2 regions of the Streptosporangium sp. G11 genome follow, and region 1 is predicted to be linked to the other one. Evidence: riboswitches for the same ligand, from Rfam matches in the RefSeq annotation. Region 1 holds a riboswitch; the other holds the start of a gene.
What was found. Region 1 has a riboswitch for thiamine pyrophosphate ahead of ACSDR0_RS25335 (purine-cytosine permease family protein). Riboswitches for the same ligand answer to the same signal wherever they lie in the genome.
Positions count from the first base shown of each region.

Region 2: another riboswitch for thiamine pyrophosphate. It lies ahead of thiC (phosphomethylpyrimidine synthase ThiC); the one in region 1 lies ahead of ACSDR0_RS25335 (purine-cytosine permease family protein).

Region 1 is NZ_JBPJUQ010000029.1:38,802-42,559, reverse strand. Features, by position in the region: gene ACSDR0_RS25350 (DM13 domain-containing protein) at 1-117, shown strand, start outside; gene ACSDR0_RS25345 (TenA family protein) at 133-738, shown strand; gene ACSDR0_RS25340 (rhodanese-like domain-containing protein) at 953-1,276, shown strand; TPP riboswitch at 1,670-1,782, shown strand; gene ACSDR0_RS25335 (purine-cytosine permease family protein) at 1,773-3,119, shown strand; gene ACSDR0_RS25330 (methylated-DNA--[protein]-cysteine S-methyltransferase) at 3,216-3,758, opposite strand, start outside.
Region 2 is NZ_JBPJUQ010000030.1:28,357-32,114, forward strand. Features, by position in the region: gene ACSDR0_RS25770 (hypothetical protein) at 1-150, shown strand, start outside; gene thiC (phosphomethylpyrimidine synthase ThiC) at 278-2,011, opposite strand; TPP riboswitch at 2,004-2,116, opposite strand; gene ACSDR0_RS25780 (CDP-alcohol phosphatidyltransferase family protein) at 2,211-2,807, shown strand; gene ACSDR0_RS25785 (sugar phosphate nucleotidyltransferase) at 2,811-3,758, shown strand, end outside.

The sequences.
Region 1 (3,758 bases):
AACAGGGGCAACGCCAACTACGCCATTCCCGCCGGCACCGACCTCGGCGATCTGAAGTCCGTCACCATCTGGTGCAGGCGCTTCGGCGTCTCCTTCGGCGCCGCCGCCCTGACCTGACACAATCTCCGGTCCATGAGCGTTTCTGAGGAACTGCACGCCATCGGCCGCCCGCTGGTCGAGGCGCAGCTCGCCCACCCGACGGTGGTAGGCATCGCCCGGGGGGACCTGCCCGAGCCGGTGTTCCGGTCGTGGCTGGAGCAGGACTACCTGTTCCTGCTCGACTACGTCCGCGTCTTCTCGCGGCTCGCGTGGCAGGCCCCGGACGGGCACCTGGGCGACCTGGTCGACCTGGCGCACGCCACCTTCCACGAGGAGCTGAGCCTGCACCGGTCGATGTCGGCCGAGTTCGGCGCCGACCTCGGCGGGGCGAGGAAGGGGCCGGCCTGTTTGGCGTACACCTCCTTCCTGCTCGACTCGGCGGCCGTCTACGCCGACGGCCTGGCCGCCCTTTACCCCTGCATGTGGGGCTACTCCACGCTCGGCCGCGCCCTGGCGGAGAACCCGCCCGACGAGCCCCGCTACCGTGCCTGGGTCGACACCTACGCCCACCCGGCCTTCGCCGAGCTGACCGGGCGTGTCGCGGTGATGATCGACGAGGCGGTGCCGGACCCCGGCAGGGCGGGGAGGCTGTTCGCCGAGGGAATGGCCCACGAACTCGCCTTCTGGGACGTGCCCTGAACCTGTCACCTCGTGCCCGCCGCCTTTCGCTCCTCCCGCTCTCCCCGTTCTCGCCGGCCTCGCCGGTTCCCCGGCCGGGGAGGGCGCGTCCCGGTCGGTTCAGCTGGTCATTTGTGATGAATTAGCCCTATATCAGGGGAAATTGAGAGTCCGGATGAGGGCGTCCGAGGGGCTTTGTGCCTCATCCGGTGCGGGAGGTTGGAACAATGGACGCATGAGTGTTCCTGAAGTCGAGGCACAGGCCGTGCCGGATGACGCGTTCCTGCTCGACGTGCGTGAGAACGACGAGTGGAGTGCCGGGCACGCGCCCGGCGCCGTCCACATCCCGCTGGGCGAGCTGCAGTCCCGGGTCGACGAGGTGCCCAAGGGCGCGCCCGTCTACGTGATCTGCCGGGTCGGCGGCCGTTCCGCGAACGCCACCGCCTGGCTCAACCACGTCGGCTGGGACGCGATCAACGTCGGTGGCGGCATGCAGTCCTGGGACGTCGCGGGGCGTCCGATGATCGCCGAGAGCGGCCAAGACCCGTTCGTCGCCTGAGCGGCCCGGGTGGCCTCCACGACCGGGAGGCATGCTCGGCCCCGAACGGCCCACCCGGCCTGGGCGGGCGTCCGCCGGGTGGAGGTCCTCGCCGGGAACGCACGACCACCGCCCGACGACCGCGAAACGCCGGCACCGCCGTTCGTGATCCGTCGGCCCGGCCTTGCCGGTAGGGCGTCGGCCGAGCCTTCAGAGGTCCCTCTGGACAGATCCGGAGGTCGGACGCCCGCCCCCCCACAGCCGGGAAGTACAGCCACCGCCACGTGCGTAGCCGTACTTCCGCGAACGTCCACGGACTCGTCTCGTGAGACGGCCGCGCCAACTCGGCGCTGGCCGAATACGGACGGATGGTGCATCATGAGGGCGCGAGCTGGGATGATCCCGGCTTTGCGTACCATCCAACGCGGGAGCTTGGGGCAACCAGGCTGAGAGGGCGACTACGGCTGTCGCCGACCGCATGAACCTGTCCGGGTAATGCCGGCGTAGGGAGCGTGTGATGTCGTCTGCCGTTGTCGACTCCAGGTCGGCCGAGGCCCCCCTCACCCTCGACGAGGCTCCTCCCAAGGAGCTGGGCGTGCTCGACCAGGGCGCGCTCTGGGCCAACCTGGGTGTCAGCCTGCTCGGGTTCTCCGGTGCGATCACACTGATCAATCCGCTCGGCGACCGGCCGCTGAGCTTCGTGGCCGCGATCCTGGCCGCCGTCGTGGGCAGCGTCATCGGCACCGCGATGGTCGGCCTGGCCGCGATTCCCGGGCAGCGGACCGGCGCTCCGGCGATGGTCCTGCTGCGCGGCCTCTTCGGGGCCAGGCTCTCCTACCTCCCGACGGTGCTGAACATCATCCAGATGCTGGGCTGGGGGGCCTTCGAGCTGTGGGTCATCGCCCAGGGCGCCCGGGCCATCGCCGGATCCTTCGGGGTCGAGGTGCCCTACGCGGTCTGGGTGGTCGTCGCAGGGGTGATCACCACCGCGCTGACCATCCGGCCGCTGGGGGCGGTCCGCCTGCTCCGCAGGTACGTCACCGCCGGCGTGGTGATCTCGATGATCTGGTTCATGGTCGCCCTGTTCCAGCGGGGACCGGTGATCGGAGGCGGATCGTGGGAGGCGTTCGCCCCCTCGGTCGACTACGTGATCGCGCTGTCGGTCTCGTGGGTGCCGGTCGCGGCGGACTTCGCCCGCTTCTCCCGCTCGGGCAGGGCCGCGTTCGCCGGGGTCGTCGGCGGCTACACGATCGCCCAGGTGGCCTGCCTGGTCCTCGGCATCGCGGCGCTCGCGCTGGTCGGCAACGACCCGGACCAGGTCTGGGACCCCTTCGTGGCCGCGGCGCTCGGCCCGCTGTTCTTCGGCATCCTGGTGCTGCGCGAGACCGACCAGTCGTTCGTGAACGTCTACTCCACCGCGATGTCGCTGCAGAATTTTCTGCCCAGGGTGGACCGGCGGGTCATCTCCGCGGCCATCGGCGTGCTGGTCACCCTGCTCGCGATCTTCGTCAACGCCGAGACCTACACCGGTTTCCTCGGCCTCATCGGGGCGGTCTTCGTGCCGATGTTCGCGGTGCTCGTCGCGGACTACTTCCTGCTCGGCGGCGCCAGGCGCTGGGACACCTCGGAGACCGCGCCCTCGCGCCCTCTCATGGTGGTCCCGTGGGTGCTGGGCTTCGTGACCTGGTGGATGCTCGCCGCGCTGCCGGCCGGCCCGGAGCTCGCGTGGTGGACCTCGTTCTGGGAGGGGGCCCGCGAGGCGCTCGGCTTCGTCCCGCAGCCGTGGATGAGCGCGTCCGTCGGCGCGTTCCTCGTCGCGGGTCTCATCACCCTGGGTCTCGGCGCGCTCCGGCGCCGCTCCTGAGGGGCGCCGCTCCAAGGGCGCCGCTCCTGACGGCACCGGCCGTACGGCTTCCGGCCGTACGGTCGGAGGCCGTACGGCGGGCAGGGCGGGGGCGGTCTACGCGTGGCCGGGGCCGCGGACCGCGGCGGTGGACTCGATGCGCAGCAGGCGTTCCTTGGCGGCCGAGCCTCCGGCGTACCCGCCGAGGACGGCCTCGCTCTCGACCACCCGGTGGCACGGCACGATGACGCACACCGGGTTGCTGCCCAGCGCGTTGCCGACCGCGCGCAGCGCCCGCGGCCTGCCGATCCGCTCGGCGATCTCGCGGTAGGTCGTCACCGTCCCGTACGGCACCGCGAGCATCATCTGCAGCACGGTCCTGGAGAACTGGGTGGCCAGGCGCAGGTCGACGGCGATCGTGAAGGCGCGGAGCCTGGCGGAGAAGTAGGCGTCCAGCTCCCGGCGGACCGGGTCGAGCCGCCGGGCGTCCGGCCCGATGAACGTGCCGACCTCCCTGCTGATCCGCTCGAAGACGACGTTCTCGTCCTCGTAGCTGCAGGCCACCACACCCCTGCCCGTCACGGCGAGGGTCAGGCGCCCCAGCGGGCCGTCGAGCGTGCCGAACGCGATGTCGGGATGGCTCGTGCCGACGTAGTCGGG
Region 2 (3,758 bases), on a different contig from region 1:
AGCCTCGGCCTGTTCCTGATCGGCATGGGCCAGCACTTCAGCTGGGAGGCGCTCGGCACCCACGTGCCCAGCGGTCTCCTCCTGTTCGGCCTGACCGTGGCGCTGCTCGTCTGGGCCTGGTCACCCCGCGCCGCCGTACGCCGGTCCTGAGGCGGGACGCCCTCCCCGCGCGGCCGTCCGCCCGGTCCGGCCGCCCGTGGGAGCGGGCCGGACCGGGCGCGGGCCCGAGGGCACGGGAGGACGCCGTCGAGGGCGTCCTCCCGTGCCCCGCCGGGTCTCAGGCGCCTTCCACGGGCAGATAGACCCGGCCGCCCTCACGGGAGAACTCCTCGGACTTCTCCCGCATCCCGGCCTCCAGGGCCTCGGCGTCGGTCAGGCCGCGCTCCTCGGCGAACCTGCGCACATCGTGGCTGATCCTCATCGAGCAGAACTTCGGGCCGCACATCGAGCAGAAGTGCGCGGTCTTGGCCGGGGCGGCGGGCAGCGTCTCGTCGTGGAAGGACCGGGCGGTCGCGGGGTCGAGGGAGAGGTCGAACTGGTCCTCCCAGCGGAACTCGAACCGGGCGTCGGACAGGGCGTCGTCCCAGGCCTGCGCGCCCGGATGGCCCTTGGCGAGGTCGGCCGCGTGCGCCGCGATCCTGTAGGTGATCACGCCGGTCTTCACGTCGTCCCTGTCCGGCAGGCCCAGGTGCTCCTTGGGCGTGACGTAGCAGAGCATGGCCGTGCCGTACCAGCCGATCATCGCCGCGCCGATGGCCGAGGTGATGTGGTCGTAGCCGGGCGCGATGTCGGTCGTCAGCGGGCCGAGGGTGTAGAACGGGGCGTCGTCGCAGAGCTCGCGCTGCAGGTCGACGTTCTCCTTGATCTTGTGCATGGGGACGTGGCCCGGCCCCTCGACCATCACCTGGACGTCGTGCTCGTGAGCGATCCCCGTGAGCTCGCCCAGCGTCCTGAGCTCGGCGAACTGGGCCTCGTCGTTGGCGTCGGAGATCGAGCCCGGGCGCAGGCCGTCGCCCAGCGAGAACGCCACGTCGTACCGGGCCATGATCTCGCAGATGTCGGCGAAGCGCTCGTAGAGGAAGCTCTCGCGGTGGTGCGCCAGGCACCAGGCCGCCATGATCGAGCCGCCCCGGGAGACGATCCCGGTCCTGCGCCGCGCGGTCAGCGGCACATGGGCCAGGCGCACCCCCGCGTGGACGGTGAAGTAGTCGACGCCCTGCTCGCACTGCTCGATCAGGGTGTCGCGGTAGATCTCCCACGACAGGTCGGCCGCGTTGCCGCCCGCCTTCTCCAGCGCCTGGTAGAGCGGGACGGTCCCGATCGGCACCGGGGAGTTGCGGATGATCCACTCGCGGGTGGTGTGGATGTTGCGCCCGGTGGACAGGTCCATCACCGTGTCGGCGCCCCAGCGGATCGCCCACGTCATCTTGTCCACCTCCTCCTCGATGGTGGAGGCGACGGCCGAGTTGCCGATGTTGGCGTTGACCTTCACGAGGAAGTTGCGGCCGATGATCATCGGCTCGCTCTCCGGGTGGTTGACGTTGGCCGGGATGATCGCCCGCCCGGCGGCCACCTCGGCGCGGACGAACTCCGGCGTCACGCCCTCGCGGACCGCGACGAACTCCATCTCCCGGCTGACCAGCCCGCGCCGGGCGTAGGCGAGCTGGGTCACCGGCGCCCCCGTCGCGCGCAGCGGCCGGTCGCCGTGGCCGGTGAAGACCGCGTCGAGGGAGCGGAGGTCGCGGGCCCAGGCGTCGCGGTCGCGGTAGCCGTCGTCGCCGGGACCGCCGGGGCGGCCGCCGTAGCGGGCCGTGTCGCCCCGCTCCAGGATCCACTCCTCGCGCGCTCGCGGCAGGCCCCGGGTGATGTCGGTGGTCACGGACGGGTCCGTGTAGGGGCCCGAGGTGTCGTACAGCGTGACCGCGTCCCCGTTGGTCAGGCGCACCTCGCGCATGGGGACGCGCAGGTCGCCCTGGTAGATCTTTGAGCTGGAAATACGCGCGTCGATCATCGCGCAAACTCCCTTCGCCGGCATTACCCGGAGCAGGTTCTGGCGGTCGGCGGCTGTTCCAGCCGTCCTCTCAGCCCGGTTCGCCGGGCTCCCGCGTTGGTCGAGCGGAACGATAGCGCGTCTCCCGCGCGCCCACCATCCACTCGGCCGCACCCGACGCAGTAGTGTCACCATCAGGTAGGGGGAGGGAGATCAGCCGGTGAATCCGGAAGCATCGGGGGCCGAAGACCGAATTTGGACGGTCCCCAACGCGTTGAGCCTGGCCAGGCTCCTGGGGGTGCCGGTTTTCCTCTGGCTGGTGCTGGGCCCGAAGGCCGACGGCTGGGCCGTCGCCCTGCTGATGCTGGCGGGGTTCTCCGACTGGCTCGACGGCAAGATCGCCCGTGCCTGGAACCAGACCAGCAGGCTCGGCCGCCTGCTCGACCCGCTGGCCGACCGCCTCTACATCCTGGCGACCCTGTTCGGCCTCGCCATGCGCGAGATCATCCCCTGGTGGCTGGCGCTGGCCATCCCGCTGCGCGACGTGATGCTGCTGGGCATCCCGCTCATCCTGCGCCGTCTCGGGTACGGTCCCGCGCTGCCCGTGCACTTCCTCGGCAAGGCCGCCACCGCCAACCTGCTCTACGCCTTCCCTCTGCTCTTCCTGGCCCACGATCCCTCCTGGTACGCCGAGGCGGCCCGGGTCGTCGGCTGGTCCCTGGCCATCTGGGGCACAGGCCTGTACTGGTGGTCCGGAGTGCTGTATTGGGTACAGGTGCGTCAGCTGACAAGCGAGGCCAAACGCCTTAAGAGGTGATCCGTGAAGGCCGTCGTCATGGCGGGCGGGGAGGGGACACGGCTCCGGCCGATGACCGCGAACCAGCCCAAGCCCCTCCTGCCCGTGATCAATCGGCCGATCATGGAGCATGTCCTTCGCCTCCTGAAGCGGCACGGCTTCACCGAGACGGTGGTCACCGTGCAGTTCCTGGCAGCCCTGGTCCGCAACTACTTCGGCGACGGCGACGAGCTCGGCATGAGCCTGTACTACGCCACCGAGGACACGCCGCTCGGCACCGCGGGCAGCGTCAAGAACGCCGCCGACCGGCTCCGCGACGACCGGTTCCTGGTCATCTCCGGCGACGCGCTGACCGACATCGACCTGACCGACATGATCCGCTTCCACCGCGAGAACAACGCGATGGTCACGATCGGGCTCAAGCGTGTCCCCAACCCGCTGGAGTTCGGCATCGTCATCGTCGACGACCAGGGCAGGGTGGAGCGCTTCCTGGAGAAGCCGACCTGGGGCCAGGTCTTCTCCGACACCGCCAACACCGGCATCTACGTGATGGAGCCCGAGGTCCTCGACGAGATCGCGTCCGGGGAGTCCGTCGACTGGTCGGGCGACGTGTTCCCGAAACTGCTGGAGCGCGGCGCCCCGCTGTACGGCTACGTGGCCGACGGCTACTGGGAGGACGTCGGCACCCACGAGAGCTACCTCAAGGCCCAGGCCGACGTCCTGTCGGGCCGGGTCAAGGTCGAGATCGACGCCTTCGAGGTCTCGCCGGGCATCTGGGTGGCCGAGGGGGCCTCCATCGACGCCGACTCCGTCCTCAAGGGCCCCCTCTACATCGGTGACTACGCCAAGGTCGAGGCGGGGGCCGAGCTGCGCGAGTACACGGTGCTGGGCAGCAACGCGGTGGTCAGGGAGGGCGCCTTCCTGCACCGCGCGGTCGTCCACGACAACGTCTACGTCGGGCCCAGCGCCCAC